Dyadobacter chenhuakuii: one gene and its partner. The protein of the gene in region 1 interacts with the protein of each later gene in a pairwise test. Links are inferred from orthologs where the notes say so. Each region holds a gene or a part of one and is shown on either strand. Other genes may lie near its edges. The genes, in order: rpe and eno.

Evidence for each region.
Region 2: the proteins of rpe (region 1) and eno interact in binary tests that used the Escherichia coli proteins (3 or more experiments, as listed by UniProt). The link is inferred for Dyadobacter chenhuakuii from one-to-one orthologs.

Annotation. Positions count from the first base shown.
Region 1 is NZ_CP098805.1:2,832,171-2,842,151, forward strand. Bases 1,439-4,288 are described here. They hold rpe (ribulose-phosphate 3-epimerase), read left to right. Parts: upstream 1,439-2,464; coding sequence 2,465-3,112; downstream 3,113-4,288. Other genes in these bases: ligA (NAD-dependent DNA ligase LigA), read right to left, coding at 1,439-1,717; NFI80_RS11740 (Uma2 family endonuclease), read left to right, coding at 1,915-2,436; NFI80_RS11750 (apiosidase-like domain-containing protein), read left to right, coding at 3,168-4,288. In the rest of the region: more of ligA, read right to left, coding at 1-1,438; more of NFI80_RS11750, read left to right, coding at 4,289-4,451; NFI80_RS11755 (OmpA family protein), read left to right, coding at 4,448-6,502; NFI80_RS11760 (glycosyltransferase family 39 protein), read left to right, coding at 6,615-8,483; NFI80_RS11765 (transketolase), read left to right, coding at 8,599-9,426; NFI80_RS11770 (NAD-dependent epimerase/dehydratase family protein), read left to right, coding at 9,419-9,981. UniProt on the Escherichia coli protein: Catalyzes the reversible epimerization of D-ribulose 5-phosphate to D-xylulose 5-phosphate.
Region 2 is NZ_CP098805.1:3,692,568-3,702,607, reverse strand. The notes cover bases 1-2,909. They hold eno (phosphopyruvate hydratase), read left to right. Parts: upstream 1-773; coding sequence 774-2,045; downstream 2,046-2,909. Other genes in these bases: gpmI (2,3-bisphosphoglycerate-independent phosphoglycerate mutase), read left to right, coding at 2,484-2,909; NFI80_RS15280 (FtsB family cell division protein), read left to right, coding at 2,106-2,438; carA (glutamine-hydrolyzing carbamoyl-phosphate synthase small subunit), read left to right, coding at 1-682. Also shown: more of gpmI, read left to right, coding at 2,910-4,016; NFI80_RS15270 (hypothetical protein), read left to right, coding at 4,189-4,719; NFI80_RS15265 (DUF8428 domain-containing protein), read left to right, coding at 5,048-6,001; NFI80_RS15260 (polyphosphate kinase 2 family protein), read right to left, coding at 6,067-6,960; rdgB (RdgB/HAM1 family non-canonical purine NTP pyrophosphatase), read right to left, coding at 6,997-7,572; NFI80_RS15250 (FKBP-type peptidyl-prolyl cis-trans isomerase), read right to left, coding at 7,656-8,558; NFI80_RS15245 (DHH family phosphoesterase), read right to left, coding at 8,612-9,646; NFI80_RS15240 (nucleoside-diphosphate kinase), read left to right, coding at 9,850-10,040. UniProt on the Escherichia coli protein: Catalyzes the reversible conversion of 2-phosphoglycerate (2-PG) into phosphoenolpyruvate (PEP). It is essential for the degradation of carbohydrates via glycolysis.

The DNA of each region.
Region 1 (9,981 bases):
CGGCAATGAGCTGGTCGTAAGTGGCCAATCGCAACGCATTCATGGATTTGAAATAAGCGGCCAGTTTCTCAGCCACCGTCGCCCCCACAAACCTGATTCCCAATGCAAAAAGCACATTTTTAAAAGGAACCGTTTTGGATAGATTTATACCATTCAGAATGTTCTCAACCGTTTTTTCGCGGAAGCTGATCTTCTTCACCTTGCCCGTTTCTTCATTAAGAATGTTCTTTTCGAGGCCGAGAAGCGTTTCATTAGTCAGGTCGTAAAGATCAGCAGGTGTCCGCACAAGGCCGAGATCGAAGAGCAGTTCTATTTTCCCTTCGCCCAGACTTTCAATGTTCATTGCTTTCCGGTGAATAAAATGCTCGATCCGGCCCTTCAGTTGCGGTGGGCAATGGCTGTCATTGGGACAGAAAAAGGCGACTTCACCTTCATTGCGCTGTAATTCGGAGCCGCATTCGGGGCAATGTGTGGGAAAAATTAAAGGTTCAGTTGGGAATTTTTCGCGTTGTGAAATATCTACGCCTGTTATTTTCGGAATGATCTCACCACTTTTTTCGACAAAAACTGTGTCCCCGATTTCCAGTCCCAGCCGCAGCACTTCATTGGCATTGTGCAATGTAGCCCGCTTCACGCGCGTCCCTGAAAGATGAACGCCTTTCACTTTGCTGTAAGGCAATGCGCGTTCGGTAATGTCGCACAGGTTCGCCACCGGCGTCACGGCTCCCGTCCGCCCGACCTGATAAGTCACGATGCGCAGGACGGCGGGTTTATTTTCAGCTTTGTATTTAAATGAAATGGCCCAGCGTGGGCTTTTAGCCGTAAAACCGAGTTCGCGCTGCTGTTCAAAAGAGTTGATTTTGACTACAATTCCGTCCGTTGCGAGCGGAAGAGTCAGTCGTTTTTCCTCCCATTCATGAATAAATTCTAAAACCTCATCAATGGTCTGCACTTTTCTCCAGCCCGGCGAAACATTAAAACCCCAGGATTTAAGCCCCAGCAAGCTTTCTTCGTGGCTTTTGAAAAATTCTGTGTCAGTAAGAAAAGAATAGAGATAGCAATCCAGTCCGCGCCGTGCCGTTTCCGCAGAATCCTGTAACTTGAATGATCCCGACGCCGCATTCCGGGGGTTGGCATATTGATTTTCACCCAATGTGTCCATTTCCTCATTCAGCTTTTGGAAGGACGTAATGGGCATAAAACCTTCGCCGCGAATTTCAAAAACAGGCGGAACATTCTCAGCTTTTACCCTTAATGGCAGCGAACGGATGGTCTTTACATTATTGGTGATCTCATCCCCGCGCGTGCCGTCGCCGCGCGTCACCCCACGCACGAGCACGCCATTTTCGTAAGTAAAACTCAGTGAAATCCCGTCAAATTTGAGCTCACAAATGTATTCATACGGCTCCCCATCCAATCCTCGGCGCACGCGGTCATCGAAATTCCTTAGTTCCTGCTCGTTATAGGTGTTATCCAGCGAAAGCATCGGATAACGATGGTAAACTGTGTTGAAATTCTTGGTAATCGTCCCACCGACCCGCAGCGTTGGAGAATCTTCCTGCCGCAGTTCAGGGTATTGATCTTCAAGCGCCTTTAACTGTTTCAGCAACTGATCGAATTCAAAATCCGAAACCTCAGAAACATTGTCCTGGTAATAACGGTAATTCAAATGCTGCAATTGGTCTACAAGCTCCTGGATTTGTTGTGCTGGGTTCATGGTAAGGCGGCTAAAACAGATAGTGCTCAAATTTAAGAAGCGTTCGCGCCGATTTCAAATAGTGCAGCCCTTCGTTACTTTTTTTGAAAACCGCGTATCAATGGAAAAACAAATCAAACACTTGTCTTTCTTTGATACACAAACTCGTATGAATCATTTCAAAAATTCATTAATTTTCCTAAAAACTCGCTATGCACATGAAAAGCACAGAAACAATCATCTGGCAGGACTGGGATCTCTCACAGATCATAAACGGGGAGGAAATCATGTCTCCTAGCCCACAAAAGCCTCATCAGAATGCGTCCCGGAATTTGCAATGGACTCTTGAAAATTATGTCAGAGAGTGGGATTTGGGTGCTATCTGGAATGCTCCGTTCGATGTTATTTTTGAAGAAGATTACAATCGCCTGCAACCGGATCTTATTTTTGTTTCAAAAGAAAAAGAAGACATTGTCCAGGACTGGATCCGTGGTGTGCCGGATATGGTAGTCGAAATCGTATCAAAAAGCACCATTAAAATGGATACGGTTGTTAAGAAAGAAATTTATGAGCGCTATGGCGTGCAGGAATATTGGCTTTTGAAACCGGAGAAGCGGGTTTTGGAAATTTATGTGTTAAATAATGGCCGATATGAAATGTACGCTTCGTTTGGCGAAAATGATGTGGTTAGCTCACCATTATTTTGCGATTTGGCGTTCAAGTTGAACATTATATTCTAATTTCGGCCTGAACTAAGATTTAAAATTCATGGCGGAAATTGCTCCTTCGATACTTGCTGCTGACTTTGCGAATTTACAACGGGACGTAGAAATGCTGAACGTGAGCCAGGCAGATTATATACACGTTGATATTATGGACGGCATGTTTGTGCCGAATATTTCTTTTGGAATGCCCGTTTGTGAAGCCGTTCACAAGCATGCCACAAAGCCATTGGACGTGCATTTAATGATCGAGCAGCCGGATCGTTATCTGGAAGCATTTGCAAAAGCAGGCGCATCTATACTGACCGTACATTACGAAGCCTGTCCGCATTTGCACCGGACTATCCAGCACATTAAGGAAGTGGGTGCGTTGCCCGGCGTTGCATTGAACCCGCATACGCCGGTGGAAGTGCTTTCGGAGATCCTGGGGGATGTTTCGCTGGTGCTAATTATGTCCGTAAATCCAGGTTTCGGCGGGCAGAAATTTATACAAAACACGTATCAGAAAATTGCCAGATTACAGGCTTTGAAAGAAAAATTTGGCTACACATTCAAGATTGAGGTGGATGGCGGCGTTAATCTTGACAATGCGCCTTTGCTTGTAAAAGAAGGCGTGAACATTCTGGTTGCAGGAAGCTTTGTTTTCAGTTCGGACGATCCGCTGAAAACCATTACCGACCTGAAAACCAGCTGATTTTCAAGGTTCCGAAACACCCCGATATGTTAAAAGATTTTTCCCGACCAGGACTATGAAGTGGCTCAGATACTTCATTTTCAGCATTTTCGCGGCGTCCGGCCTGGCAGCTATTAATGTCTCCCAAAGGCCGGAGCTGGCTGTCGCTAAATTTCCTTTGAAAATCAGCCCGAATGGCCGCCACATCACCGATAATAATGGCGTTCCGTTCCTGATGGTGGCCGATGTGGCCTGGCAAATGCTGCGTAAGCTGAGCTATACCGATGCGATTCATTATATGGATGCGCGCAAGTCTCAGTCATTCAATACATTCCTGGTTCAGCTTTTGCCCGCACTTCCCAATCAGCGGAATTTTAATAAGACCCTTCCATTTCAGGATAACGATATTTCAAAACCCAATAAGCCCTATTTCGACTATTTTGACAAGATTATTGCCGCAGCAAAAGAGCGTAACCTTGTCGTGGGCATTGTGGTTTCCCGCAAAAGCTGGAATGCGATTTTCGATGCGCAAAATCCAACGGTTTGGAAATATTACGGTGCCTATGTCGGTAAGCATTTTGCCAAGTACAGCAATGTGATCTGGATTGTGAGTGAGGAAGAATATCAGACAGCCGCTCAGTTTGAGGCTATTGCGGACGGAATCCGTTCCGTTTCCGAAGGTCAGATCCTAGCGTCGCTGAGCACTTGCTCGCCTTCGAGTGTGAACGACAGCTCAAAAGTCAGATCAGACCTAAAATTCATTATTCCGGATTCTACGGTGACGCCCGCTGAGTATGCGGCGCTGGCCAACTGGCAAAAAAACTCAGCCGAAGTTGCATTAAGGCCATTTTTAATCGCCAATTCGGAGTTCCCCAAAGAAATAACGGATCAGTCTGTCTTGATCAGAAATCAGGCTTACCAGTCCATCATGAGTGCTGCTGCGGGCTTTTGCCATATGAGCACGATCAAAAATTTCAACCCGACATGGAAAGTTAACATCGATAAAGACGGCGCGGAATACATTCATGAACTCGTCAAAATCCTGAAAGGCATTCCCTGGGAATATATGCAACCCGAAAACATCTCAGAACTGCTTCCCGATTCAACCGATAAGGCTGACATAGGCATAGTTTCTTTATCCAATAAGAAAATGTCCATGTTATACTTGCCCGAATCGCGTCCGGTGCGGCTTAACCTCAATTATCTCAACGGGACGGACTTTGGAGCCGTCTGGTATAGTCCGCGCACGGGAAAAAGATGGTCAGGAGGTGAGTTTAGGGCTGCGCCGGAAGCGGTTGTTCAGCCACCCGATTCACAGCCGGGCTGGGATTGGATTCTCTTAATAGGAGCAAAAAAATGAATAAAACCTTACTCTTCAACGTTTTTCTGCTGCTTTCGGCAGTTGTTATAAATAAAGGATACGGTCAGCAGATTTTGTGGGCTAATAAAGTGCTGGGCTATTCTTCCGAAAACCGGCCCGCGCAGTACGGGCACGCCTTCCGCGCAAAACAAATTCTCGGCATTCCTAACAAGCTTCCTGATTTCGGGAATAGTCCGTGCGCCTGGATGCCCGCCGATCCGGATGGCCGGAATGAAGAGTGGATTAAGGTCGGTTTTGAAAAAACAATTTCCCTGAAACAGGTTGCTATCGCAGAAAATTTCAATCCGGGCGCCATTGCCCGGGTGTATGCCTATGATGAGTCTGGGAAGGAATTTCTTATTTCCGACACACCCGCAGCACAGCTCAATGTCAAAGGCAGAATGTTCAGGATCTTTCCAAAACAACAGAATATCCTGGCCAATGCGATCAAGATTGTGATGCAACCTTCGAAAGTTTCGGGAGCGAATCAAATCGATGCAATAGGCATTTCCGACGACACGACGCCCATTGAAGCTGTCATTAACATTGCAAAAGGGCCGCTTTTGAAAACCAAACGTGAAAACATGGGAGCGGCGATCAACAGTCAGGGCCAGGAAGTTGCGCCTATTATTGCCCCCGATGGCAAAACGCTTTATTTCACGAGAGGCAATTTTCTGGGCAATGTAGGCACGTCAGAAACACAGGATATCTGGTATTCCAAACTAAATGAAAAAAATGTCTGGGGCGCAGCGGTGAATATGGGCCCGCCGATCAATAATGCTGCTGATAATGCTATAACAAGCATTTCGGCAGACGGCAAAACCATTTATGTTATCAATGTTTACCGGCCGGACGGCTCCATGGAGTTAGGATTGTCGCGCTGTTTTCAGACGAAGACGGGCTGGACTTTTCCCAAAGAATACAAAATCAACAACCTCAGGGAAAGCATTACGGGCAATAATAAGATCAAACAGGTCGAAAGCATGGAAACCACGGTTTCGCCGTATGGTAATGTGATGATCATCTCGGTTGAGCGCAGCGATACGGAAGGAAAAAAGGACTTGTATGTTTCCTTTCTGCAATCGAGCGACAGCTGGTCGGAGCCGCTGCATCTTGGAAATGTGATCAATACGGCCGATTATGAAGGAACTCCGTTTTTGGCATTGGACAACAAAACATTATATTTTTCCTCACACGGACACAGCGGCTACGGAGCCGGTGATTTGTTCCTCACCCGCCGGCTGGACGACACCTGGGTCAATTGGTCGAAACCTGAAAACCTTGGCCCGGTGATTAATACTTCGCTTTGGGATGCTTATTTTAATGTTCCTGCAACGGGTGATTATGCCTATTTCAGTGCCAGCGAAAAGGTTTCGGGGCAGGAAGATATTTTTCGTGTAAGGCTTACTCCCGAGACACGCCCGGATCCGGTGGCCATCATTTCCGGGACCATCCTGGAAGCAGAAACAAACAAGGCTGTGCGTTCCGACCTCATCGCACAGATCAAGAAAAACAATGATGTTTTCACAAAAGCAACATTTGACCCGGAAACCGGCGAGTACCGGCTTATTTTGCCGCTGAAAGAAATTTACCGCATTACGGCCTCTGAAAACGGCTATTTCCCTTTTACTGAGGAAATTGATTTATCCAAAGACACCACATTACGTAACATCCGGAAAGACCTTTATCTGCAACCGATCAAAGCGGGGCAGCGGATCAGGCTTAGCAGCACCATGTTTGCGCAGAGCAGCGCCGAAGTGATCCGGTCGTCTTACCCGGAGCTGGACAGGATTGTTTCGGCTATGACAAGTTATCCGGCAATGGAAATTTTGCTGGAAGGACATACAGACAATCAGGGCGAAGTCCAAAAAAATGTGAAGCTGGCGGAAGACCGTGTGCAACAGGTCAAAAAATATCTTTTATCAAAAGGAGTAGACGGCAAAAGGATCCAGACAAAGGCCTGGGGACCAGCCAAACCCATTGCCAGCAACCTCACTGAACAGACCCGCCAGAAGAACCGGCGCGTGGAGTTTACAATTCTTAAAATCTAAAAAATATCCTATAAAGGGAATTTTGCTTAATTTCGCGGCAACTCGGTCTGTTTCCCAATTTTTGGGCAAAATAGAACGATACAGAAATTTTAGCGCACATCAACTTTCTTAAATGTCTTCAAACCGTACGAACGAAACTCTGAAAACCTGGCTCATTTTCGCTGTCATTTTAATTGCGGGAACTGCGCTCAGGCTTCACAATCTGGATCGTTACAGTATTTTCTTCGATGAGAGAAGCACAATGGTGATCAGCCAGGGTGTTGTGTTGGAAGGTGCCAACCAAAAGGAAGTTTTTTCTAAGCTGACATTATCGGATTCGCAGTTCTGGAAAACACCTGAATTCAGCCTCAGGCCGCCAAGAGTCTTACGCTCATTTACTTACAACGAAAATTATGCCCCGCGTGCATTTACACCCGCCGAGTTTTGGGCACCCAAAACAATAGAAGATTATTACGAAGCCAATAACCGGAGTGATATTGGAAACAGCCCTTTCTATTATCTGCTGCTGCATTATTGGATGGAGGTTTTCGGTCTTTCGGACTTCTCCGCGCGATCCCTTTCTGTGCTTTTCAGCGTGCTCATCATTGGTGTGGTATACTTGTTCGGAAGGCGTTTTTTTGGGGTTAATACAGGACTGATTGCCGCTGCGATCGTGGCTATCGAGCCGTTTTTTATCGGTTACAGCCAGCAAGCGCGCAGTTACTCCTTAATGTTCTTCCTTACCCTGCTTGCTACCTATTTCTTTTTACAAATCATTGAAAGAGAGGCTGCAAAGCGGAAAACAACCCGGCTTTACATAGGCTACATTATAACTGCAGGATTAAGCATCCTATCCCATTTTCTTTCTATTGCGGTCCTTTTGGGGCACGCCTTATATGCTTTACTTTTTCTAAGGAATGTCAAAGGTTGGATAAGAATGGCGGTTTCGGCCGTAGCGGCTTTGTCTGGTGTGGCCTGGTGGATGATTTATGGCGGCGGGACGTATACGCTGCATACGCTTAATTATCAGGCAGCGCTCTACAAAAGAATGGCCGAAACACGGCCTATGGACAATCCTTTCGGCATTATTTTACCTGCCACAATTGGTAATGTGTTCACCAAAGCGCTGCCACTTTTTTCAGACCTAATTATTTTTACCAACGGACTGACGGATGCCCTTGCCGGCAGAAAGAATGTAATTGTTTCTATATCAATTGGCGTGCTGCTGATCATTTGGTATCGGTTCAGAAACCACATTAAAATGAATGACGGAGTGAAAGCGGCTATTCCTTTCGTTCTGGCCATTTCCGGTGCTGTATTTTACTCAAATCATAAGCTGCAATTCATCATTCTTTCGGTCAGTATTTTTGCACTCTCCTTTATTCCCGATGTGCATATGCAGGCTGATAAGCAGCATAGGAGACGGCTTTGGATCGTCTATATTATGGCGCTGTTTCCAACGATCTTTTTGATTATTATGTCGTTCAAAAACGGCCATACATATGGATTGATGCAACGATATTCGGGTTTTTCGTTTCCCTATGCGATCATATTGCTGAGTCTTTTGCTGCAATATTACAACACCATTAAGCTGGAATTCAGGGCATTGATCTTTGTTGGCTTAGCTTGTCAGTTGTATTTTGTTTCGTTACGGCTTGGAGAATTCTATGCAGACCGGTCGGTGAAATACGGCTATTTTTCGACACCGCGGGCTCCTAACCCTTACTATGAGGCGGCGCAAAAAATTAAGGAATTGTATCAGGAAGGCGACACGATCCTGTATCCCGCTTCCCGCTATCCGATTTTATCAGAAATGGACAGGACATTCCTCTCCTATTCGGTTCAGGACGCGCAGGTGACGAATTTGTATCTGCCCAAAGACGCCCAATATGTGCAGGTGATGGACACGACACAGACTACACATATTTTACTTAAAAAAGCAGGAAATCCTGAACCGGTTGTGATCAAGAAATTGAAAGGGCTGCGTTACGGATTGGAGTAGGCAATGTAGGCTGATATCAAAAGCCGACAAATAAGATTTTGTATATTGCACTCTCAAAATCGAAGATTTGACCTTTATTTAGTGAGATTTTCTTAATATCGACATATACACAGGCATGACCGCAGAAGAGATATTGAATGACCCAAGACAAATAAGCGGAGAACTTCGGCTTAAAATTCTGGGTCTCTACCACAAAGCAAATGCCGGTCATATCGGCTGCTCATTAAGCTGCATTGATCTGATGATCGCTGTTCTTTTTCTGCAAAAATCGGAGGAAGACACCTTTATTTTATCCAAAGGACACGCCGCCGCCGCATTATACGCCTGCCTGAATGTTACGGGCGAAATTACAGACGAAGAACTGGACACTTTTTACCTGGACGGCACCTCACTCCCAGCCCATCCGGCCCCAAGGCAATACAAAGGAATTCCTTTTGCGACCGGCTCGCTAGGTCACGGCCTCCCCATTGCAACTGGAATCGCCCACGCAGCAAAAGTCGGTGGAGAAGAAACTTATTCATTCGCGTTGCTTTCAGATGGAGAGACAAATGAAGGAACCACCTGGGAAGCAGCACATTATGCGATCCAGAATCAGCTGGATAATCTGTTTATGATTGTTGATAAAAACGGTTTGCAGGGTTTTGGTCCAACGGATAAAGTGTTGGGAGAAACAGCCTCCGTTGAGAAATGGAATGCAATCGGTTTTGAAACGATAGAGGTTGACGGTCACGACATTATTGCGCTAAGTCTGGCTATTGACGAACTTAAAACGCACAAGAACGGGCTGCCAAAGGCGATTATCGCAAACACTGTGAAGGGTAAGGGAGTGTCCTACATGGAGAATAAATTAGAGTGGCATTATTTACCAATGAACAAAGACCAATACGAGCAAGCCACGCTGGAAGTAAAGGAACGCTACTTTAATGAATTGACGAATGCTTGACCAATTGCCGGTTTTCCGCGATAAAATAGAAAGTTTAAAAGGGCCAGTTTTTGTTTTTGGTGCAAGCGGCTTCATCGGAGCCAATCTTTTCAACGAAATTTTTAAGATCCGAAAGGACTGTTATGCGCTCACACACGACGCAACAAAAGCATGGAGGCTGAAATTGCTGAATGTTCCTTTTGAAAACATTGTCCATTGCGATATCCTTTCTAATAACTCTGTTCAAGAGGTTTTTGAAAAATATAAACCGCAAACGATTTTTAATCTGGCGGCCTACGGCGCTTACAGCAAGCAAAATAATGTTAATCTGACCTATGAAACCAATGTCATAGGAACCGTAAACATTCTGCAAAACTGTACTACCGAAATGGTTTATATCCATGCGGGAAGCAGTTCGGAATATGGGTTCAACTGCACTTCTCCAAAAGAGACTGATCGCGTCGAGCCAAACAGTCATTATGCGGTTTCCAAGGTTTCAGCGGCGTATTTATTAGAATATTATGCCAAAGTTTTCAACCTGAAAACGCTTAATCTCAGACTTTATTCCATTTACGG
Region 2 (10,040 bases), 870 kb from region 1 along the record:
TGAAAAGGAATTGATGGCCGAATTGAAAAAAATTCCTTCAATGGATGGCCTCGAATTGTCATCCGAAGTAACGACAGAAAGCGCTTACTACGTAGGAGAAGAAACCGGCAGCCAGTTCCGGATTGCGGTTATGGATTACGGAATCAAGAAAAGCATTCTGCAAAACCTGACCTCACGCGGATGTTACTGCAAAGTTTTCCCTGCAAAAACGCCTTTTGAGGAAGTAATGGCTTGGCAGCCCGACGGATTCTTCATATCCAACGGCCCTGGCGACCCGGCTGCAATGCTTTACGCAGTAGAAAGTGTGAACCAGATGATCAAAACCAGCAAGCCACTTTTCGGAATTTGTCTGGGACATCAGCTGCTTGCATTGTCAAGCGGGATTAACACATATAAAATGCACCACGGCCACCGCGGGTTGAACCACCCGGTGAAAAACCTGATTACAGGATTATGCGAAATCACTTCGCAAAATCATGGTTTTGCGGTGAATCCGGATGAGATTGAAAACCATCCTGATATTGAAATCACGCACGTGAATTTGAATGATAAAACAATTGAAGGAATTCGTAGAAAGGATTATCCTGCGTTCTCAGTTCAATATCACCCTGAGGCATCGCCAGGTCCGCATGATTCGCGCTATCTGTTTGATGAATTTATCAAATTGTTAAGAGCGAGCTGAAAATATCGAAATCCTCTGTAATGCAGAGGATTTTTTGTGTTATTTTGTACCGTTAAAAAATTCTATTTTAAATCAAAACCACAAGCTGCAAATGAGTACGATTCAATCAGTACATGCAAGACAAATTCTGGATTCAAGAGGAAACCCAACAATAGAAGTAGATATTCGTACTGAAAATGGCTATTTAGGACGTGCTGCTGTTCCGTCTGGAGCTTCTACCGGAAAGCATGAGGCCGTTGAACTTCGTGATGACGATAAAAGCGTTTACGTAGGAAAAGGAGTTTTGAAAGCCGTTGAGAATGTCAACGATATTATTTTCCCTGAGTTGATCGGTTGTTCAGTATTTGAGCAAAATCTGATTGATAAAATCATGCTGGAATTGGACGGAACGCCTAACAAAGCGAAATTGGGCGCGAACGCAATTCTGGGTGTTTCTCTGGCTGCTGCCAAGGCTGCTGCACAAGAAGCAAATCTTCCATTATATCGTTACGTGGGCGGAACGAATGCAAACACATTGCCGGTTCCGATGATGAACATTCTGAATGGTGGAAGCCACGCGGATAACTCTATCGATTTCCAGGAATTCATGATCATGCCTGCGAAAGCAGATACATTCTCGCAATCATTGAGAATGGGCGTTGAGGTTTTCCATACGCTTAAAACAGTTTTGAAAAGCAAAGGATATTCTACCAACGTGGGTGACGAAGGTGGATTTGCTCCAAACATTAAATCAAATGAAGAAGCGATCGAAATCGTAATTCAGGCGATCGAGAAAGCAGGTTACAAGCCAGGTGAAGACATCTTCATCGCAATGGATGCTGCCGTTTCTGAATTCTACGAAGATGGACTGTACCACTTCAAGAAATCAGATGGTCGGAAACTAAGCTCGGATGAAATGGCTGACTACTGGACACAGTGGGTTGCTAAATATCCGATCATTTCAATCGAAGATGGAATGGACGAAGACGACTGGGCTGGCTGGGCAACGCTTACACAATCGGTTGGCAAGAAAATCCAGTTGGTAGGTGACGATTTGTTCGTGACAAACGTAACCCGTCTGCAACAAGGAATCGAATCACAAATTGCAAATGCAGTGCTTGTGAAGGTAAACCAGATCGGTTCATTGACTGAGACGATTGACACGGTTAACCTTGCAAAACGCAACAGCTATAAGAGCATTATGTCCCACCGCTCAGGTGAAACGGAAGATTCAACAATTGCTGACCTTGCAGTTGCATTGAACACAGGACAGATCAAAACGGGATCTGCTTCCCGCTCTGACCGTATGGCGAAATACAACCAGCTGCTTCGCATTGAAGAGGAGCTTGGTGAAAACGCTTACTTCCCAGGATTGAAATTCTGATATCATTAATCAAAACCGGAGCTTAATGCTCCGGTTTTTGTATATACACTCGCTTTCGTTATGAAAAAAGGATCATTCTGGTCGCTCCAGACGCTCAAAAACTTTTATATAGCCACATTTCTGGCGTGGTTCGTCTGGATCCTTTTCCTTGACAATAACAATATGCGGATCGTGATCTCCAACCGGATGAAAATGAAGGAACTGGAACACGAAAAGGGTATTTTGTTGGGAAAGATCAAAGAAGTTAAGAAGGAGCGGAATGAGGTTTTTGGTAATCCCAAAATGCTTGAAAAATGGGCGCGTGAAAATTTCATGATGCGCAAGCCCAACGAGGAAGTATATGTAATCGTTGACGAGAAAAATCAGCCGGTCGAAGGCAAAAAAAGCGAGTAAGCCCGCCATTGGCCATTGCGTGTTAATATTTTAATTTCTAAGACATTGAGCAAAAAAGTAATTCTTATAATCATGGACGGCTGGGGAATTGCCCAACCTGGCGAAGAGAGCCGTTCCGCTGTTTTAGCTGCCAACACTCCTTTTTACGACAGCATTATGCAGAAATATCCGCACAGCAAACTTGCTGCAAGCGGACTGGCTGTGGGGCTTCCCGACGGACAGATGGGAAATTCAGAAGTAGGACATACCAATCTTGGAGCAGGACGTGTCGTTTATCAGGATCTGGTAAAGATCAACCTGGCTGTTACCGAAGGAACATTAGGTCAGGAACCTGTCCTTACCAATGCTTTGGATTTTGCCAAAGCAAATAACAAAAAAGTGCATTTCATCGGTTTGGTTTCCGATGGAGGCGTTCACTCACACATCGATCATTTAAAAGGACTTGTCAAAATCGCTGCCGACAGGGGTTTGACAAACGTCTTTGTGCATGCATTTACAGACGGCCGTGACTGTGATCCGAAGAGTGGCTTAGGCTTTTTAACAGAGCTTCAACAAACATTGGATCAGACAACTGGCCGCATTGCAAGCGTAACCGGTCGTTATTATGCAATGGACCGCGACAAGCGTTGGGAGCGTGTGAAGCTTGCCTATGACGCAATGGTGCATGGCGAAGGTGCGCATGTAGCATCCGGTGATGTATTAAAAGCAATCAAAGATTCCTACGAGACAGGCGTTACTGACGAATTTATCATGCCTATCGTTGCAATAAATCCGGACGGGACGCCAATTGGTGTTATCGAAGATGGAGATGTTGTATTATGTTTCAATTTCCGGACCGACCGCGGACGCGAAATCACAGAAGTGCTGACGCAACAGGATTTTCATGAGCAGAATATGCACAAGCTAAACCTGAGATACATCACAATGACCAATTATGATGATACGTACACAGGCGTCGATGTGATTTTTGATAAAGATAATCTCAACAATACATTAGGCGAAGTGCTTGAAGCAGCGGGGAAAAAGCAGATCCGCATTGCTGAAACGGAAAAATATCCGCACGTAACATTCTTTTTCTCTGGCGGACGCGAAAAGCCGTTTGAGGGTGAAAGCCGCTTACTTTGCCAGTCTCCAAAAGTTGCGACTTATGACCTACAACCTGAAATGTCGGCGTTCGGCATCAGGGACTCGATAGTGCCTGAGTTGGAAAAAGGAGAGGTGGATTTTGTTTGCCTTAACTTTGCAAACCCGGATATGGTCGGACATACGGGTGTGTTTGAAGCAGCGGTTAAGGCATGTGAAACCGTTGATCAATGTGTGCAGGCTGTTGTTACCACTGGTTTAAACCATGGTTACTCATCAATCATCATTGCCGATCACGGAAATTCGGACTATATGCTGAATGACGACGGCTCTCCCAATACTGCCCACTCATTGAACCTGGTGCCTTGCGTATTGGTCGATAATAATTATCAGAATCCGATAAAAGACGGCAAGCTGGCCGACATTGCACCTACAATTCTTGACTTAATGGGAATTCCAAAGCCGGCTGAGATGACAGGGGTTAGTATCCTCTAAACTAAACCAGCTATAATGATGTTGTTTACCGGAGAGTCCATTGGGCTCTCTGTTTTTTTAGATCTTCTGCGTGATAAAGTCCACATTACCAATGCGTTTTATATCAATACACTCTTCTGGCCGCCCGGTGTTTCTTAAAAGCAGCTTCCTCTATATCTTGATATGCCTGACAATGTTAAGCGCTTGCAGGGAATCTGTCACGGATCCGAACGAAAAGAAGGCATATTATGACCTTAAAGGCTTTGTAGAAAACCAAATCGTTTATCTGAATGAGACGAAGCCGAAGGTGGCAAAGACTGTTCAACTGGACGGGAAAAAAGAACTGCGCGTTGGAATCGAGACGAACTGGAAAAAGGAGCTGGAACTGTTCGCGCAAGCCGACATTAATAAGCCAGCATATAATAAAAGCTATTCGGTGACCCGAAGTGATTCGTCTGTTTACGAATATAAAATCAGGGAAGGAGAGAACTTACCAGTGCGTTATCTGATGATCAAAGTGGACAGCGCGACGCAGCAACCTGTATTGGTAAAAGCACTGCTGCGTTCTGAAAACCGAATATATAGTTCAGAAAAGCTTATTGAACTGACATCTAGCAGACGGAATAATCTCCTTGAAGTTTCCGGTTACTCGGTTAAAGGCTATCAAAAGCTTTTGTTCATGGACCGCAAGTCTTTTGATATTACAGCAAAAATAGGATTATAGCGGGTTTTAAAATGATGTTTGTTTGTACTGTAACTCCATACTTTGGGTAAACATTACCCAATTTTCTAATTAACCGGCCCCCATACAGCCGTTCAGCCCTAATTTTCTAAATTCAAAATCATAATTTAAAAAGAGGCTCAGTATCTTACTGAGCCTCTTTTTTGGTATTATTTATATACAAATTGAATGTTATAATCGCCTGCAATAGGTCCGAATCGGCAATTCGGCACAGAATTAGAGATTTTAAGATCAAATCCATGTAGACCCTAGGTGAATTTTTAACCTGTCAACATGTAAACTAAATCACATTAATAAATTTTCTAAATCGATGGAACAAGAACAAAAGAATAAGCAAAGTATCGCCTGGGCAATGGTTGTTGTCCTTGGGCTTGCGACGGCCATGTTTGGCTACTTGTTTACGACTCAAAAAAATGAGTTGACTCAGCAGGAAACAATGGTTGTTGAAAAAGCCAGAGAATTGGCTGTGACCAAAACTAAATTAGATTCTATTTCGACAGTATTGGATGCGAAAATCGCTGAAATTGAAAAATTGGGTGGTGACGTATCAGAATTGACTAAGGTTAAAGAAAAACTGGAAGCAGATAAATTAGCTTTCAGCAGAAGCAAGAGAGTTGAGACCAACAAGTATCTTGGCAAAATCAAGGAATACGAGAAATTCCTGGTAGAAAAAGACGAGGTGATCGCTCAATTGAAGCTTGAAAACGAGAAATTGGTTGCATCGAATGACTCTTTAAGCACACACGTTGGAAGTTTGACCAGCGAGCGTGAGAAATTGGTACAACGTCAGGCTGAACTTACTGATTCAGTAGTAACTTTTACAGCTGCTAACAAAGAGCTTAGCGACAAAGTAACAAAGGCTGCTGCATTGAAAGCTGCAAATCTGAAAATCCTTACTGTTAATTCAAGAGGTAAGGTGAAAGATAAAGAAGAATATAAAGCAAGCCGTGTTGACAAAATCAAAATGGTATTTACGCTTCCTGAAAATGAGTTGACAGCACAAGAATCGAAAGACATCTACGTGCGTGTGCTTGACCCTGAAGGAGCGGTTGTAGCTGATGACGCAACTGGATCAGGAGAGTTTGAAGTTGATGGAGCTCCATCTAAGTTTACAACTCGTGAGTCTATTGCTTACCAAAACAATAACCAGAAAGTTGAATTGTTGTATGACAACAGCTCACAATTCCGTCCAGGGAAATACAATGTTGAATTGTATGCAGAAGGTTATAAAATTGGTGGTGGAAACTTCACTATCAAGAAATAAGAATTAGAATTCACACCATGCATAACTATCAAAGGCGGCTGATTATTCAGCCGCCTTTTTTGTGCTTAATCCTCAGTGTTCTGCGCATTAATGACATCGATAAAGTGATGCAGTTCTTCTGACCGCTCAGGGCCTGATTCCGGATAAGACATATCCATCTTTTTAAGTTCTTCCACGATAATGTTGGCCACTGTCAGCCTCAGATTCTTTTTGTCATCGGCCGGAACAACATACCAAGGCGATTTCTTTGTAGCAGTGTTATTAATGCAATCTTCGTAAGCCTGCATATATTCATTCCACTGCCCGCGCACTTTCACATCCTGCTCCTCAAATTTCCAGTTTTTTGAAGGGTCTTCTATCCGCTCAATAAGGCGCGAAGCTTGTTCTTCCTTCGACACATTCAGGAAAAACTTGATTACCCGGATGCCGTTTCTGTAAAGATATTTTTCGAGGTTCCGAATATCCGAATATCTGTGTTTCCAAAGCTTGTCCATGTCCTCCGTCAGTTCAACAGGCAACCGTTGCGATTGCGTGATAATCTCGGGATTCACTTTGGCAACGAGCACTTCCTCGTAATAACTGCGGTTGAAGATCGTGATCGTTCCGCGTTGAGGAAGCACAAGATTACTCCGCCACAGATAATCATGTTCCAGTTCTGTTTCCGTAGGCCTTTTAAATGAATGTATTTTCACGCCCACCGGATTCACCCCTGCAAGCACATGTTTGATCGTCCCATCTTTGCCGGCCGCATCCATCGCCTGAAATATGACCAGTAAGCCATAGCGATTATGTGCGTACATCATACTCTGCAGCACATCCAGCTCCTTAGCCGACTCCGCCTGCATGGATTCATATTCTTCCTTATCCTTGTAAATGTCCTTGAAGCGCGTTTTGGCCTTTTTGATACTGAATTTCTCGGTCCCGTCGACGCGATAATCGCTTGCATTGAAGTCCGCCATTTGAATGCTGTTTAGAAATGATGTTTACTCGTTACATTATAGTTGCTTCAAAAAGCTGACCAGCCCGGCAAATGCGCGCGCCCGGTGGCTTAACTGTGATTTTTCTTCCAATGTCATTTCGGCAAATGTTCTTTCCAGATCAGCAGGCATAAATACAGGATCATAACCAAAGCCATTGCTGCCTCTCTTTTCGGTGATAATGTTACCTTCAACCGTTCCTGCAAACTGCTGATATACGCCGTTCATCACGAGTGTGATCACCGTCAGGAACCGGGCGCTGCGGTCACTGTGCGCAGCCAGTTTGCTGAGCAGCAAATCCATATTGTCATTAGCATCCCGTTGCGGCCCCGCATAATAGGCCGAATGAACGCCGGGCTCACCACTAAGCGCCGCGACTTCCAGTCCTGTATCGTCGGCAAAGCAGTTGATGCCGTAATGTTCCCAGACATATCTGGCCTTCGCAGCAGAATTCTCAGCGATTGTTTCAAATGGCTCTGGAATGTCTGCTTCACAGCCAATGTCGCTCAGTGTAACAAGCTCAAACTGGTCACCGAGCAATGCTTGTATCTCTTTTAACTTATTTAGATTATTGGTGGCAAAGCAAAGTTTCATGCTATAATGTTATGTTCAAAATGCATTTTACACAAAAAAACGGCTACTCTTGTGAAGCAGCCGTTTTAATTCATATCTGGTAGTTACCTTGTTGGCAGGCCAGGCTGTTGCTGTGCTGGCGCCTTCCCAAAATCAACCAATTCAACGTCAAATAGCAGAACCGAGTTTGCAGGAATGGCTCCCGGCGATCCCTCAGCTCCGTAAGCAAGGCCAGATGGAATGATCAATGTGCGTTTTCCGCCTTTTTTCATCATCATAATGCCTTCTTCCCAACCTGGAATAACCATTCCCACACCAACCTGGAAGTCAATAGGGCCGCGGCCGCCAGTCTGTGAGCTGTCAAACACTTTGCCGTCGAGCAATTTTCCTGTGTAATGCACTTTTACATTGTCACCTGCTTTTGGGCTGTCGCCTGTTCCTGGAACGGCATCCACATAAGCCAGGCCGGATGCTGTCTTCTGCGCTTTTCCTTTCAGGTTATTTTTTGCGATATAATCGTCAATTATTTTCGTATCGATCGCTTTTTGCTTGGAACCAGCTTCGGCAAGTTGTTTCTGGAATTCCTCAGGCGTAAGCACACTAACCACTTTCACGGTGAAGCTCAGATCAGATCCTTTTTTGATCATAGGAGGCATAGGCTGGCCGATTTTTGCAAACATTGAATCTGCATTGATCGATATTTTAGCACTGTCTCCCGCTGCAAGCAAAGCAAGTCCTTCTTCAAAACTGCCTTTATACTGAGGAGCCTGCAAAACCATTTTTTGCGGTGTGCCTTCTTTATATGTATCTCGAAGCGTAGAATCGCTGCCGTTTTTCAACACAAAGTGGAATGTCATAATGTCTCCCAATTTGGCTTTTCTCGCTTCATCTTCGTGCTCGAAAATCTGGTATTTCAGTCCGGATTCAGTAACCTGCGTCTTATGTTGGTTGCAAGCCGCTGCTAGAATAGTTACGCCCATTGCGTAACCTATTGATTTTAAATTCATTGGATTGTGTTAATTGGAAAGATTATGATGTGATTTTTGAAGTAAATTTAAGCTTAGTCAACGTTTAAAAGTTCTTGTTGGTATTCCGGAAGAATATTTAGAAAAGTGGCAACTGTATCATGCACTGATTGTTCCGATCTTCCGCCAGATGCATTTTTGTGTCCGCCGCCATTGAAATAGGTGCTCGCCAGGTCTCTCACCGAGAATGTGCCTACCGAACGGAATGAAATTTTCACTTCACCTTTTCTTTCAATGAACATAGCAGACATTACTACGTTTTCAACCTGCAAACCGTAATTAACGATTCCCTCGGTTTCTCCCGTGCTGGAATTGAATTTTTGCAGTTCCGCTTCCGTCAAAACCATGTAGGCAGTTCTGTATTCGGGTAAAACCACTAATTTCTGGGAGAGCACGTAACCTAGAAATTGCAAACGCGAGAGTGGCGCATTGTCGTAAATAAGTCGGTGCACACGGCTGGAATCAAATCCCGTGAGCATCAGGTCAGCAACGGCCAGATGAACCTCGGGCGTAACATTACCGTGTCGGAATGAGCCGGTATCCGTCATTATTCCGGCGTACAAGCATTCAGCCATGGGGATGTCGAAGATCTCAGTAACCGGCGCATTATTTTCCAGTTCTTTGATCAGCTTGTAAATAAGCTGTGCCGTAGCAGCAGCATAAGTATCCCAAACCATCCATTTTGCAAAATGCTCGGGTTCAAGGTGATGGTCTACCATTAACTTCGGCGCAGTGGCTTCTTCCACAATCCTTCCTAAATCTTTAAGTCGGGAAAGCGCTGAGAAGTCCAGGCAGCATATTAATGTAGCATTTGCAATTTTCTCCTTGCATTTAACCTGATCCGTCTGCTTTTCGTAAACCAGAACATGCTCAATGCCAGACAACCAACGTAAATTGGCCGTATAATCCGTCGGACTGATGACAGTAACTTCGTGTCCTTTTTTAATTAAATAACTTGCCCAGCCCAATGACGATCCCAGCGCGTCAGCGTCAGGGTCACGATGCATCGTAATGATGATTTTTTGGGGGTGGGATAAAAAAGAGCTAAGCTCTTCAACGGTTTGATTCACAGTTACTTAATTCGGAAAGAAGAAAATTCGGTTCGTATTCAGCCCACAAAATTAATAAAACTGTTGGGATTTGCTCAATGTTGTGCCCTAAAGGCTGGTTATCAGGCTATGTTTTAACATGCGCGCCACCGCGCAAACCGAAGCGCGAGGATATAAAATGAAAAAATGCATAGTTTTGCAGCAAATAAATTCTAGCCAACAGTATGCCAACAAATAGAACATTCACAATGATTAAGCCGGATGCCGTTAAGGACGGACATTCCGGAGCCATTATCAAAATGATTGAAGAGGCCGGGTTCCGGATTGTAGCTGTTAAAAAAACTCAGCTTAGCGCGGAACGTGCCGGAGAATTTTATGCAGTGCACAAAGAGCGTCCTTTTTACAATGATTTATG